Regions from separate parts of the Brucella sp. BE17 genome, predicted to be linked through region 2. Evidence: predicted binding sites of a transcription regulator. Region 2 holds the regulator's gene; the other holds the start of a gene.

Region 1 (7,735 bases), 960 kb from region 2:
AGTCTCGCATCGATCACGAAGTCGGCGGCCAAATTCGACCCTTCGGAACTGGACACACTCAACCGTTCGCTTCTACACGAGATGACTTTTGAGAGCGCCAAACCGCGTCTTGAGGCGTTGGGGATCATGGGCGAAAAAACGGAAGCTTTCTGGCTTGCCGTGCGCGGTAATCTCGATCATTTCAACGATGTGCAGCACTGGTGGCAGGTCGTAAGCGGTGATTTGTCAGAACTGCCGGAGCTTTCCGAGGAAGACCGCGCCTTTGTGCAAGATGCTTTCACACTGTTGCCGGACGGTCCTTGGGATCGTGACACATGGAAACAATGGACAGATGCCGCAAAAGCGCAGAGCGGTCGCAAGGGCAAGGGCCTGTTCATGCCGCTGCGTCTTGCGCTGACAGGACAGGCGCATGGCCCGGAGCTAGCCGATCTTCTGGTCTTGATGGGGCCGGAAAAGGTTCAAAGCCGCAAGCCCTGAACTATCGACGAACTAAAAAAGCGGGCATGGTGTGAACCGTGCCCGCTTTTTTCATGTGTTGAAAACGGATTATTTGTGCTGCTTTGCCGTGGTCGCCGGTGCTTCTCCCGCGCGCTGCAGCGCTTCGACCACGGCCAGCGCCGTCATATTGACCACGCCACGCGAAGTAACGGACGGTGTGAGAATATGCGCGGGACGGGCCGCACCCAGCAGGATCGGGCCGACATGCAGCGCATCGGTGACGCTTTTAACCACATTAAGCGTGATGTTGGCGGCATCGAGGTTTGGGAACACCAGAAGATTGGCTTCGCCCTTCAGGCGTGAATTCGGAAACACACGATCGCGCATGGCCTGCGAAAGGGCTGAATCACCATGCATTTCGCCGTCCGATTCAAGGTCCGGGGCTTTTTCGGCCAGAAGGGCAGCAGCTTTGCGCATTTTTTCCGCGCTTGCACTTTCCTTGGAGCCAAAATTGGAATGCGACACCAGCGCCACTTTCGGCACGATGCCGAAACGGTCGATTTCCCTGGCTGCAAGAATGGCGATTTCCGAAATCTCATCTGGGGCCGGATCGACATTGACATAGGTATCGGTCAAAAACAGTGCACCGCGCTGCGAAATCAAAAGGCTCAGCGCGGAATAATCATGAATGCCCGGCACCTTGCCGATGATCTGTCCGACAACGCGCAAGTGACGCTCGAAACGACCTTCCAGACCGCAGATCATGGCGTCCGCCTCGTCACGCATGACGGCAAGGGCGGCAATGGCCGTTGAATTGGTACGCACGATGGTGCGTGCCGCTTCCGGCGTAATACCCTGACGGCCTGTGAGCGACAGATAAAGATCGACATAATCGCGATAGCGCGGATCGTCTTCGGGGTTGATCAGCTCAAAATCCACACCGGCGCGGATTTTCAAGCCATAACGGCGCAGTCTTGTATCCACGACCTGGGGACGGCCAACAAGAATGGGAGACGCGATGCCTTCCTCGACCACCACCTGTGCGGCGCGCAGCACGCGTTCGTCTTCACCATCGGAATAGATGACGCGCTTAGGCTTTTCCTGCGCGCGGGCGGCGGCAAAGACCGGCTTCATGATGAGGCCGGAGCGGAAAACGAAACGGTTGAGCCTGTCGAGATAGGCCTCCATGTCCTCGATCGGGCGCGTGGCGACGCCTGTTTCCATGGCGGCCTTTGCAACGGCTGGCGCAATGCGCAGAATCAGTCGCTGATCGAACGGGGAAGGGATGATATAATCCGGGCCAAAGGTGGGCGTGTCGCCGGAATAGGCGCGGGCAGCAACATCGGACGGCTCCTCACGCGCAAGTCCCGCAATGGCGCGAACAGCGGCCAGCTTCATCTCTTCATTGATCGCGGTCGCACCGACATCCAGCGCACCGCGGAAAATGTGCGGGAAGCACAAAACATTGTTGACCTGGTTGGGGTAATCCGAACGTCCAGTGCAGATCATCGCGTCAGCGCGCGCGCTGCGCGCTTCTTCCGGCATGATTTCGGGCTTGGGATTGGCCAGCGCCATGATCAGCGGCTTTTCGGCCATCTGTTTGAGAAGTTCAGGTTTGAGCACACCCGCCGCCGAAAGACCGAGGAAGACATCCGCGCCGCCAATGACTTCGGCAAGTGTGCGGGCATCGGTCTTTTGCGCGTAAACTTCCTTCCAGCGGTCCATCAGCGTGTTGCGACCATCATAGACCACGCCTTCAATGTCGCAGACCCAGATGTTTTCGCGTTTTGCACCCAGATTGACCAAAAGATTGAGGCAGGCAAGCGCTGCCGCACCCGCACCGGACGTCACGATCTTTGCGTCCGTGATGCTTTTTCCGGCCAGTTCAAGGCCATTCAATACAGCGGCTGCGACGATGATTGCGGTACCATGCTGGTCATCGTGGAAAACCGGAATATTCATCTTGGCGCGAAGCTGTTCCTCGACATCGAAACATTCGGGCGCCTTGATATCTTCCAGATTGATGCCGCCAAAGGTCGGCTCGAGTGCTGCCACCACATCGACGATATGGTTGATGTCATGCGCCTCGATTTCAATGTCGAATACATCGATATCGGCAAATTTCTTGAAAAGGACCGCCTTGCCTTCCATCACCGGCTTGGATGCGAGTGCGCCGATATTGCCAAGGCCCAGAACCGCGGTGCCGTTGGAAACCACGGCCACGAGATTGCCGCGCGCCGTATAGTCGGCTGCAAGTGCGGGATCGTCCTGAATGGCAAGGCAGGGAGCAGCAACCCCCGGCGAATAGGCAAGCGCGAGATCGCGCTGGTTGCCGAGCGGCTTGGTTGCCTGAATTTCCAGCTTTCCCGGCTTCGGATAGCGGTGGAAGAAGAGTGCTGCCTCGTCGAAATCCGAGAGTGCAGGCGTGGTAGTCTTTTTCTTGGTCATAATCGCATCGCTTTCCGGTTATTCTCGCCGCAGCAAACTGTGGCGGACAGAAGGTGCAGGGAAGAGTACCGGGCCTTCGGCCTTGTACTTCTAATCGAAGTTGTCAGGATTCTGTAGACCCATTTTGTAAAATGAGTTTATCCCTGTGATGTTAAAATGAGATGTTAAAAGCGCTTTTACAGCCGCTGCCATCATGGTGAAACTAGAAAGGAGGGGGTCCATAACCTGATGCGCTTGCATTCATCCGGCGGCCCTGAAAACCCGAATCCACGGCTTCATCCTCTTTTGTTTGAGCAATGATGACATGCCACCAAGAAGCATATGCAATCAACCGGTTTCTGCGCGATTTCACGTCAACGTGCTGAAATGTCCATCGTTTCGCTTCTCCCAAGAAAATGCGTCGTCTGAACAGAAGGCGACGCCCATGCTTCAGCAAACCGTCATATGGCTGTGACAAGAATCGGGTTTTGTCGCCTTCATTCGGGATTACCCGGTTTGCTGGTCCATTTTGAGGGACAATCAAATGAGCACCGATCCGACGCAGGCAAAGAAGTTCCGGACGCTCTTTATTTCCGATGTTCATCTGGGGTCAAAGGCGGCACAGGCCGATCTGCTGCTGGATTTTCTGCGCCATCACGAGGCCGAGACGATCTATCTGGTCGGTGATATCGTCGATGGCTGGCGATTGCGCCGTAGCTGGCACTGGCCGCAGGAACATAATGACGTGGTGCAAAAGCTTTTGCGCCAGAGCCGCAAGGGCGCAACCATTATTTATATTGCGGGCAATCACGACGAGTTTTTGCGCAATTTTCAGGGTACGCATTTTGGTGGCATTGAAGTAATGAACCGTGCCATCCATGAAACCGCTGATGGTCGAAAATTTCTGGTCATCCACGGTGACCAGTTTGATGTGGTGGTTCGCAATGCGCGTTTCATCGCTTATCTGGGCGACTGGGCCTATGATACGGCCATCTGGATCAACACGGTCATGAGCCGTGTGCGTGCCTATTTCGGGCTGCGCTACTGGTCGTTTTCGGCCTGGGCGAAATTCCGTGTGAAAAAGGCGGTCAATTTTATCGGTCAGTTTGAAGATGTGGTCTCGGAAGAGGCCAAGCGCATCGGTGTCGATGGCGTCATCTGTGGTCATATTCATCACGCCACCATCGAGATGATGAACGATGTCGAATATATCAATACCGGCGACTGGGTTGAGAGTTGCACTGCGGTCGTCGAGCATTTCGATGGACGTATGGAGCTTCTTGATTGGACGCATATGCGTGATAGCAGCCCGATCTCCGGCAAAAAGCGCCCCAGTAGTCATGAGGCAGATGAAGGCACAATCATTCAACTGCCGCGTCCGGCGCGCGAAGTCGCAAAGGTCAGTTGATGAAGAAAATCGTCATCATCAGCGATGCTTGGCATCCTCAGGTCAACGGCGTTGTGCGAACCCTGACCAAATGCCAGGAAATGATGCTGGCCCGTGGCTATGCCGTCGAAATCGTTTCGCCGCTCGATTATCGCTCTGCTCCATGCCCGACTTATCCGGAAATAAGGTTGGCGCTGACAACACCATGGGCGTTTAAGCGTAGACTTGTAGCGCTTAAACCCGATTACATCCACATTGCGACTGAAGGTCCACTCGGCATCATGGCGCGGCGTGCCTGCATGAAATTGGGCTGGCGTTTCACGACGAGCTTTCATACCCGTTTTGCGGAATATGTCGCAGAACGAGTTCCAGTTCCCTTAAGCTGGACCTATGGCTTTCTGCGACGCTTTCATAACGCCGCGACACACACACTGGTGCCAACGCAATCTATTATGGACGACTTGAAAGAGCGCGGTTTTACCGGACTTGATTTGTGGACACGAGGAGTTGATCGCTCTGTGTTTTATCCACGGCCAGATATCGCACCCCAGCAAGAGGAGCCGGTTTTTATTTGCGTTGGGCGTGTGGCATCAGAAAAGAACCTACCAGCGTTTCTCGATCTCAAGCTGCCGGGCAAAAAACTCATCGTGGGTGACGGGCCTGCGCTCAATGAGCTGAAATTGCGTTACCCGGATGTCTTGTTCGTCGGTAAACGCGAAGGTGAAGCGCTGGCAAAAACCTATGCGAGCGCTGATGTCTTTGTGTTTCCAAGCCGTACCGACACATTCGGCCTTGTGTTGCTGGAAGCAATTTCATCAGGACTGCCGGTTGCAGCATTTCCGGTTCCTGGCTCAAAGGACGTTGTGGGGGCAACCGGCGCCGGCGTCCTTTCCGAGGATTTGCAAGCCGCCTGTCTGGAAGCGCTCGCGATGGAAAAATTCGATCCGGAAGAAGTGCTCAAGCCTTTTACCTGGGATGCCTGCGCCGATATTTTTGAAGATGCGCTGATGTCGGTCAATGGCACAAGCCATGAAGCCGACTACGCGGTAACTCAACCCCAGACGGTTGCTTCCGGCGGATAGACGAGTGCGCCCTCATAACGAAGTCCCGGCTCGCGGTCCTGTGCTAAAAGGAGTGGGCCATCGAGATCGACTACCGCCGCATTTTGCGCGAGAAGCACCGCTGGTGCCATGCCAAGCGATGTGCCCACCATACAGCCGACCATGATTTGAAGCCCCAGTTTCAACGCCTTATCACGCATGATGAGGCCTTCGGTCAGTCCGCCCGCCTTGTCGAGTTTGATGTTGACTGCATCGTAGCGGTCAACGAGGTCTTCCAGACCTTGGGCCGTATGCACGCTTTCATCGGCGCAAATCATGACGGACCGCTCGATATGGCGCAAAATATCATCATTTCCCGCAGGCAGTGGCTGTTCGATGAGAATGACACCCGCATGTGCAGCAGCGTGAATGTTTTCAGCGATGTTCGCATTATTCCAGCCCTCATTGGCATCAATGATGATCCGGCTCTTGGGCGCTGCAGCTGCGACAGCCTGAATGCGCGCAATATCGCTGTCGCTACCCATTTTCACCTTGATCAGCGGATAATGCGCGACTTTCGCCGTCGCTTCGGCCATTTCCTGCGGTGTTCCCAGTGAAACCGTGATGGCTGTTTGAAGGGGGTGCGGTTTGATGGACAGTTGATCTGCAACGCGTCTGCCGGTGGACTTGGCTTCCAGATCCCAAAGAGCGCAGTCGACGGCATTGCGCGCAGCACCGGCTGCCATGAGGCGCTGGATGTCCAGTCGTGTGGCACCATTCTCGATTTTCTTGCGCATTGATTCGATGGCTTCAACGACACTTTCAAGGCTCTCGCCATAGCGCGCATAGGGCACGCATTCGCCGCGCCCGACCAGGGTTCCATTGCTGACTGAACACACAACCACAGCCGCTTCGGTTTTTGACCCTCTTGAAATTGTGAATTTACCCGCAATGGGATAGCGTTCTACGGCAAGGTTTAAGCTAAAGTGCATGAGGAGAGCCCTTTGGAACGCAGTATTTCGGTCGGCAAGCGACTCATATAATATCAAGGCTTGAGAGGCTAACGCATCGTGCCTTGAAAATCTTTAATCGCCACATGGGCTTAACCAAGGACAGATCATTTTTATGCATCTATACTTGGTATAAGAGGTAAGCTATTTTGACCGACACCGACGATAAAGCAAGAAGCGCTGCCGATGAAACGCCAAAGATCGATGTGAGCGAGCAGGATGGCACGCGCCTGGTCCGCTTGAGCGGTCGTTGGGTGTCGCAAAGCGTACACCTCGTCGATGACAAGATGCGCGATCTGGAGAAAAGTGTCGGCAAACAGCCGATCACTCTTGAAGCGTCCAATATTTCCGGCCTCGACACTGCGGGCGCATGGCTTATCGAACGCCTTCGTCAACGCGGTTCGGATGAGAAGGCCGAAAACAGTGCCGAAAATGGCAGAGGCGTCGAGCTTAACGGCATACGTGAAACCTGGTTGCCGCTGATGGATGAAGTGGCTGGTGCTGTTGAACGTGTAATCGACGTGCCTCAGCCCAAAAAACCGTTTTTTGTGATTGCCTTGCTTTCAGCCCTTGGCCGTGGCGTTTTCTCGGTTTTCGATGACTTCAAGATGTCGATGCATATTCTGGGGGCAACCATCCGTGGCGCGCAGCTCAAATATGGACGCGGTGGCGGCATCCCGATTGCAGCCGTCGTCACGCAAATGGACCGCATGGGTGTGGGTGCAATCCCGATTATTATTCTGATGTCGACGATTGTCGGTGCGATCATTGCGCAGCAGGGCGCTTTCCAGTTGCGCTATTTTGGTGCCGAAATCTTTGTGGTCGATCTGGTCGGTATTCTTGTGCTGCGTGAACTGGGCGTGCTTTTGACCGCGATCATGATTGCCGGTCGATCCGGCAGTGCAATTACCGCGGAAATAGGATCGATGAAAATGCGTGAGGAAACCGACGCATTGACAGTGATTGGCCTTAATCCGGTTGGTGTTCTGGTGTTTCCGCGTCTCGTTGCACTGGTGATCATCCTGCCGCTTTTGACCATCATTTCCAATCTGGCGGCCTTGATCGGGGCGGCAGGGGTTGCGTGGTTCTATTCCAATATTTCACCAGAGGCCTTCATCAGCCGATTACATGATGCAGTGGCGCTCAATACCTATTTTGCCGGTCTTATAAAGGCGCCGTTCATGGCGATGATCATCGGCATTCTTGCGTCCGTGGAGGGCATGAAAGTCGGTGGCAGTGCAGAATCGCTTGGGCGGCGGGTAACAGCATCGGTGGTGAAGGCTATTTTCGTGGTGATCGTGGTCGATGGCATGTTTGCCATGTTCTATGCGGCGATTAATTTCTAAAAGGGACGGAAGACTTATTTTTCTGGGCTATTTGGGACACAGCTGCACATAAAACTGGTGGTAGTTGATACTCAACGGTTCAGTCGG
Region 2 (7,735 bases):
CCGGTTCCTCGACCGTTCTGCCCTATGCAAAGATCGTTGCTGAAACCTTTGGTGAAACCTACCCTGATTTCAAGACGCCGGTTATTGAATCGGGCGGTTCGGGCGCAGGCATCAAGGAATTCTGCAAGGGTGTCGGCGAAAACACCATCGACATTGCCAATGCATCGCGCGCCATGAAGTCTTCGGAACTCAAATCCTGCATCGACGCTGGCGTCAAGGATGTTCAGGAAGTGCGCTTCGGCTATGACGGCATCGTCTTTGCAACCGATGCAAAAGGTCCAGACTTCAAGTTTGCTCCGGTTGACATTTACAAGGCGCTTGCCGCCAAGCTCGTCGTCGATGGCAAGCTGGTCAACAACCCGAACACCAAGTGGAGCCAGGTAAACGACAAGCTTCCTGACTGGGACATCGCTGCCTATATCCCTGGTGAAAAGCATGGAACGCGTGAAGTTTTTGAAGAAAAGCTTCTTGCTGACGGCTGCAAGGAATCTGGTGCTCTTGATGAAATCAAGAAGTCCGGCCTTGACGACAAGGCTTCGGCTGCTGCCTGTATCGCTGTGCGTAAGGATGGCAAGGCTGTCGACATCGATGGCGATTACAGCGAAACGCTGGCCCGCATCGACTCCAACAAACAGGGCGTTGGCGTTTTCGGTCTCTACTTCTTTGAAAACAATGCCGACAAGCTGAAGGTCGCAACCGTCAATGACGTGACCCCGTCGGCTGAAACGGTCGCTGCGGGCGAGTATCCGGTTTCGCGTCCGCTGTTCTTCTATGTCAAGAAGGCACATCTGGGCGTCATTCCCGGCCTGAAGGAATATGTGGAATTCTTCCTGAACGAACAGATGGTTGGCCCTGATGGTCCGCTTGCTGAATACGGACTGGTTCCGTCTCCCGATGCAGAGCGTGAAGAACAGCGCAAAGCCTTTAACGATGGCAACACGCTGGCTGCCAAGTAAGTTGCAAGTTGTGGAGGTGGGGATGTCGTTGCGGCATCCCCGCTTTCTTCTTCCGCGCATATCATTTAGATGAGCGCATCCGCGTGGAATTGGCCAATTTCTTTTATTGCATGACTTTATTGCACGACAAGGCCAATCTGCATTTTCAGGGGCAACCGGGGAAATTGAATGTCCTTCTTTCTGGTTCTCGTCAGTATCATTGCCATTGGGCTGGTTGGCTTTTTTATCGGCCGTCAGCGCGCCACCGCGATTGACAAGACGCAGCCTGTACCTAGCGCAGGCTTAAGTTTAGAAAAAATGCATTCCCGTCCGCATTATCACGGCTGGTGGGTTTTTCTCGTTTCGGCTTTGCCCGCACTTGTTTTTCTGGTGCTGTGGACTATCGGTTCGTCCGTCTATCTCAATCATGCGGCTACCGCACGCATGCCCGATGCGATCGAAGAGGGGGCCTATTCGGCGCGCAGTCTGCAACTCAGCATGATCGGCAGCTTAGCCGACGGCATGAAAAGACTGACACCTGCCGAGCTTGAGGCCTTACCTCAATCCTATGATGATGTGCGCAAGGTGCTCGGGTCCAAAGGCGTGGCCCTGCCAAGCGAGGGCCAGGATTATATGGTCCCCATCGCCATCTTCCTTGAAAAGGCTGGCAAGACAGTCGGAATGATCGGCAGCGTCGTTGCGCTCGTTCTGGCCGTGGCGGGGCTGATTTTCGGCCTTTCGGGTATCAGGCGCCGTACGCGTGCGCGTAATAATGTTGAGCGCATCGTGTTATGGGGATTGATTGCAGCCTCCGGCATCGCCATTCTGACGACAATCGGCATTGTCTTTTCGGTTCTGTTTCAGTCAATAAGCTTCTTCCAGTCCATTTCTCCCATGAATTTCTTTTTCGGCACGGTGTGGGATCCACGCTTTGCTGCCGCCGGTTCTGGTGGCGCGGTCGGCCAGTTTGGTCTTATCCCGCTATTGGCCGGTACACTTTATATCGCTTTTGTCGCGATGCTTTTCGCGGTGCCGGTTGGGCTGTTCTCGGCAATCTACATGTCCGAATACGCCTCGCCGCGTGTTCGAACGGTGATCAAGCCTGTACTGGAGCTTCTGGCGGGTATTCCGACTATTGTTTACGGCTTCTTCGCACTCATTACGGTCGGACCATTCCTGCGCGACCTTTCGGCGGCAATCGCTGGAGGTCAGGGTTTCATCATGGCACAGAGCGTGCTGACCGCAGGCCTCGTCATGGGCGTGATGCTCATCCCGTTCGTATCGTCCCTGTCGGATGATATTATCACCGCCGTGCCGCGCTCATTGCGTGATGGCTCTCTCGGTCTTGGCGCGACGCGTTCGGAGACCATCAAGCGTGTCGTCTTGCCGGCGGCCCTCCCGGGTATTGTCGGTGCCCTTTTGATGACGGCTTCGCGCGCTATCGGTGAAACCATGATCGTGGTGCTCGCCGCCGGTGTTGCAGCTCGCCTGACGGTCAATCCGTTCGAGGCGATGACAACGATCACCGTCAAGATCGTCAGTCAGCTCACGGGTGATCTTGAATTCGATTCGCCGCAAACGCTGGTCGCCTTTGCGCTGGGTATCACGCTTTTCGTCCTTACGCTGATCATGAACATCTTTGCGCTCTATATCGTTCGCAAGTACCGGGAGCAGTACGAATAATGACCGACGCAACTATCAACGGTGCCGCTGCATCCGCAAAGCCCCCGCGCCGCGATATCGGTATCAAGCGCCGTTACGCTGCCGAACGCCGCTTCCGTATCTATGGCGTCATTGCCATTGCAATCGGTGTGTTCTTCCTGTTTGCCCTGCTGTTTTCGGTGTTTTCCAAGGGCTATACGGCATTTGGGCAGACCACGCTCTATCTGCCTGTCAAACTCGATGCGCAGGTGATCGATCCGTCCAACAAGCGCGAGACGGACAATAGCGTACTGATTGCCGCAAATTATCCGCTTCTCGTGCGTAATGCATTGGCGGAAAAGCTTGGCGTGTCGCCGACCAATCGCCCCGTCATGCGTGAACTTGGAAAGTTCGCATCTGATGGCGTGCGCGTTCAACTGCGTCAGATGGTGATGAAGGATCCTTCGATCATCGGAACCACGCAGACCATTCCGGTTCTGGTTGGTGCAGATATCGATTCCGCCTTCAAAGGACAGATCGATCTGACCGTGCCCGAAGCAAACCGCAAAGTTTCCGACCAGCAGGTTGGATGGATGAATACGCTTTCGGAAGAAGGCATCATGCGGCAGGCTTTTAACACGGGCCTCTTCACCTTCGGCGCTTCCAGCCGACCAGAAACCTCTGGTTTGGGTGTCGCGCTGGTGGGGTCGGCTTATATGATGCTGATCGTGCTGGTTCTGGCGCTACCGATTGGTGTGGCAGCATCGATCTATCTCGAAGAATTTGCCAAGAAGAACCGCTTTACCGATCTGATCGAGGTCAATATCAATAATCTGGCTGCCGTGCCTTCGATCGTGTTCGGCCTGTTGGGTCTGGCTGTGTTCATCAATTTCTTTGGCCTGCCACGCTCGGCTTCGATCGTCGGCGGTCTGGTTCTGACATTGATGACGCTGCCAACCATCATTATCGCAACGCGCTCAGCTCTTCGCGCCGTACCGCCTTCCATTCGCGCAGCAGCCCTAGGGCTTGGTGCATCGCGAACCCAGATGGTCTTCCATCACGTGTTGCCGTTGGCAGCACCCGGCATTCTGACGGGTACGATCATTGGTCTGGCGCAGGCGCTTGGTGAAACCGCCCCGCTTCTGCTGATTGGCATGGTCGCGTTCGTCGCCAATATGCCGACTACACCGATGGATCCGGCGACCGCTTTGCCTGTGCAAATATTCATGTGGGCCAGCGAACCGGAGCGGGCCTTTGTAGAACGGACATCAGGCGCTATCATCGTCCTGCTTCTGTTCCTGGCCGTAATGAACATTGCAGCAATTATTCTGCGCCGCCGCTTTGAGCGCCGCTGGTAAACGGGAGAGCAAGTAATGAATCTGATGACAGAACGATCTCTCGAGAAAGCCGTAGGAGAAAAGATGAACGCCAACGCAAATTCCGTAAAGATGCGCGGCGACAAGGTTTGTGTATTCTATGGTGAGAAGCAGGCCCTGTTCGAAGTTGATCTGGAGGTGCCGGAAAAGATGGTCACGGCGCTGATTGGTCCTTCTGGTTGCGGCAAGTCTACCTTCCTGCGCTCGCTCAATCGCATGAACGACACCATCGAGGGCTGCCGCATCACTGGCAAGATCACGCTCGATGACGAGGATATCTACGATCCAAAAATCGACGTGGTAGAACTGCGCGCCCGTGTCGGCATGGTGTTCCAGAAGCCGAACCCGTTTCCAAAGACCATTTATGAAAATGTGGCCTATGGACCGCGTATCCATGGTCTGGCGCGCAACAAGGCCGATATGGAAGAAATCGTCGTGACCAGCCTTCAGAAGGCCAGCCTTTTCGAGGAAGTGAAAGACCGTCTGCACGATGCAGGCACTGGCCTGTCAGGCGGCCAGCAGCAGCGCCTGTGTATTGCTCGCGCCATTGCAGTCAGCCCAGAAGTAATCCTCATGGATGAGCCATGCTCGGCACTTGATCCTATCGCCACCGCCAAGGTGGAAGAGCTTATCGACGAATTGCGCCAGAACTACACCATCGTTATCGTGACCCACTCCATGCAGCAGGCGGCACGTGTGTCGCAGCGCACGGCCATGTTCCACCTGGGCAATCTCGTCGAAGTGGGCGATACCGAGACGATGTTTACGGCACCGACCGAAAAGCGCACCCAGGATTACATCACCGGACGCTTTGGCTGACGGGTTCTCACGATTTCCATAACGAGGTTTATTATGGCTCAGCATACCGTTAGTGCCTATGACGATGAACTGAAATTCCTTGCGCAAAAGATCGCCGAAATGGGCGGTCATGCCGAACGCATGGTCGAGCAATCCGTGGCAGCCATTGTCAATGCCGACAATGCGCTGGCCCAGCGCGTGATTTCCGACGATCTCATTCTAGATGCAAGCGAGCGCGAGATTGACGATAAGGCTGTCATGATTATCGCCAAGCGCCAGCCAATGGCTGTGGATTTGCGTGAGATCATTGGTTCGATCCGCATTTCAGCCGATCTGGAGCGCGTCGGTGATCTGGGTAAGAATATTGCCAAGCGCGTTGCTGCTGTTTCCGAATCGAGGCAGCCGATCAAGCTTTATCGCGGTCTTGAAACGCTGGCAGAGCTGGCCCTGACGCAGTTGAAGGATGTGCTTGACGCCTATGCGACGCGCTCCGTGCAGCAGATCAATGTGGTGCGTGATCGCGATGACGAAATTGATGCGATGTACACCTCGCTGTTCCGCGAGTTGCTGACCTATATGATGGAAGATCCGCGCAATATTTCGGCCTGCACGCATCTTTTGTTCTGCGCCAAGAATATCGAGCGTATCGGCGATCATGCCACCAATATTGCCGAGACGGTCTATTATATCGTGACTGGCCTGCAGATGCCCACGGAACGCCCCAAGGACGATCTTAGCCACGGCATCGTCGTGGATACGCCAAGCTGAGGCAGACCGACCATTGTCGCTTTGGCGGGGAGCATGAAGGAATAGCGCGACGGCACAGGATCGATACTGGGGGATTTGATCTGCCGTTCGCGGATTTGAACAGGAAATACCGCATGTCACAGGTACCCAAAATCGCTGTGGTTGAAGACGAAGAAGCGTTGAGCGTTCTGCTGCGCTATAATCTGGAAGCCGAAGGCTATCACGTCGATACAATGTTGCGGGGGGATGAGGCGGAAATCGCGTTGCGTGAAAATGTGCCCGACCTTCTCATTCTAGACTGGATGTTGCCGGGCGTTTCTGGCATCGAGCTTTGCCGCCGTCTGCGCCAATGGCCGGAAACGGAACGTCTGCCGGTCATCATGCTGACCGCGCGTGGCGAGGAAAGCGAGCGCGTGCGGGGATTGAGCGTTGGTGCGGACGACTATGTGGTCAAGCCCTTTTCCACGCCGGAACTTCTGGCCCGCGTCAAGGCCATGCTGCGCCGCGCCAATCCGAGCCTGCTTTCGCATGTGCTCAAAGTGGGCGAGCTGGTGCTCGACCGCCAGCAGCACCGCGTTTACCGCAAGGAAAAGGAAATTCGTCTCGGACCGACAGAATTTCGCCTTCTGGAATATTTCATGATGTCGCCGGGCCGCGTCTTTTCGCGCAGCCAGTTGCTCGATGGCGTCTGGGGTCCGGACATCTATGTCGATGACCGTACCGTGGATGTGCATGTCGGACGCCTGCGCAAGGCGATCAATGTCAGCCGCGGTCTTGATCCCATTCGCACCGTGCGCGGAGCTGGCTACTCGTTCGGTTGAATTCTTTCCGCACTGAATTCAAGGTCCGCTTTCCAGCTGGAAGGCGGGCCTTGTTTGATATCTGCGCCAAGCAACACCAGTGATTCGCCTCGTCATAAAGATGAAAACCGGCTGTTTTCACGTAATATTACATTCACCACATCAAAGTTCATGGAACCGTTACGTAGTCAGAAATATGTGCCGGTTGATGTTCTTCGGCGATCATTTTCAAGAAGAAAACCTTGGTGGAAGAAGTTTTTCAGATTAAGGTAATGTTGTGACGCGTATTGCAAGCCGTTGAATTACAACGAATACCATCCATCTCGTCAAGGTCATGTATATTTAAGAAAATATTAATGATTTTGAACTATTTGCGCGGCGATTGAAAAATACGAAATGGTTTACTCCAAGTCAGCAAGGCGTCAAAGAAGCGATTGCAGAATTTGCTCTTTCGTCATTTTTTAGCCTAAAAGTTACAAAACTTTGGATATGACAAGTGAAGTAACGGGCGCGAGAAACTGATCTTCGTCCATTTTCAAAATTGCACCCCAGCCGTGCGCTTATGCTTTTTGACCGGCTGATTATGAAGGGTTCAGATATGCGAGTGAACCCGAGCTATGGAGTGTGCCATTGACGCGCGTGGGTAAATGGAAGCTGCCTGTTCTGGCGGGATTGATTGTAGCACCTTTTTTGGTGACGGGTTGCACGACGACCGGTTCCTCGGCAAAGAGCGATAAGACGGCGTCGACAAGTCACGTCAAGTCAGTCAATGGCGTCAAGACTTACACCTACACGGCGCGAGACCGCAATTGCCTTGAGCGGGCAATGTTCTTCGAATCAAATCGTTCAAGCCCGGACGGCCTCGTCGCTGTGGGTACGGTTGTCATGAACCGTCTCGCCTCTGGCCGGTATCCCGGCACGGTATGCGGCGTCGTCGGTCAGAAGAACCAGTTCGCGCCCGGTGTTCTCAGTCGCAAAATGAATTCAAAGGCATTGCCGGATGTGCAAGCCGCAGCCGATGCGGTGCTGAAGGGCAAACGGCATCCCAAACTGAAGAACGCCATGTTCTTCCACACCGCGGGCCTCAAGTTCCCATACCAGAACATGCATTATGTTCTGGTTGCCGGAGGTAACTCCTTCTACGAAAAGCGTAAACGCGATGGATCGCTTCTGCATCCGGTTCCGCAGGATCCCTACAGACTTGCTTTCGCGGGGGCATCATCGAAATCGGCTCCCGATGCTGCGCCAAGCGTGCAGGTTGCGCTGGCAAGAGCTGTCACCGGCGAAACAAATGCGGAAAATGGCGGTTTCGGCCCACAGGCTCAGGAGAATCGGGTTGCGCCAGCTGTAGCACAAGCAAACGTTGATACGACATCGCAGCAGCTTGCATCCTATCAGCCGCGCGTCGAAGCCTCGACGCTCGACAGCCAGTCGCAGG

The links. Region 2 encodes PhoB, which activates phosphate uptake and scavenging genes when phosphate is short. Its sites were predicted from a motif close to TGTCATNNANCTGTCAT; they were not measured.
Region 1: a site for PhoB is predicted at 3,325-3,341, ahead of AAIB41_RS03080 (UDP-2,3-diacylglucosamine diphosphatase). Genes of this name have one in related genera too.

What each region holds. Positions count from the first base shown of each region.
Region 1 is NZ_CP154467.1:628,665-636,399, forward strand. It holds gene gltX (glutamate--tRNA ligase) at 1-477, shown strand, start outside; gene AAIB41_RS03075 (NADP-dependent malic enzyme) at 547-2,886, opposite strand; gene AAIB41_RS03080 (UDP-2,3-diacylglucosamine diphosphatase) at 3,410-4,273, shown strand; gene AAIB41_RS03085 (glycosyltransferase family 1 protein) at 4,273-5,334, shown strand; gene dgcA (N-acetyl-D-Glu racemase DgcA) at 5,304-6,284, opposite strand; gene AAIB41_RS03095 (ABC transporter permease) at 6,449-7,648, shown strand.
Region 2 is NZ_CP154467.1:2,016,607-2,024,341, forward strand. It holds gene AAIB41_RS09810 (substrate-binding domain-containing protein) at 1-956, shown strand, start outside; gene pstC (phosphate ABC transporter permease subunit PstC) at 1,125-2,618, shown strand; gene pstA (phosphate ABC transporter permease PstA) at 2,618-3,934, shown strand; gene pstB (phosphate ABC transporter ATP-binding protein PstB) at 3,998-4,771, shown strand; gene phoU (phosphate signaling complex protein PhoU) at 4,802-5,518, shown strand; gene phoB (phosphate regulon transcriptional regulator PhoB) at 5,632-6,318, shown strand; gene AAIB41_RS09840 (cell wall hydrolase) at 6,928-7,735, shown strand, end outside.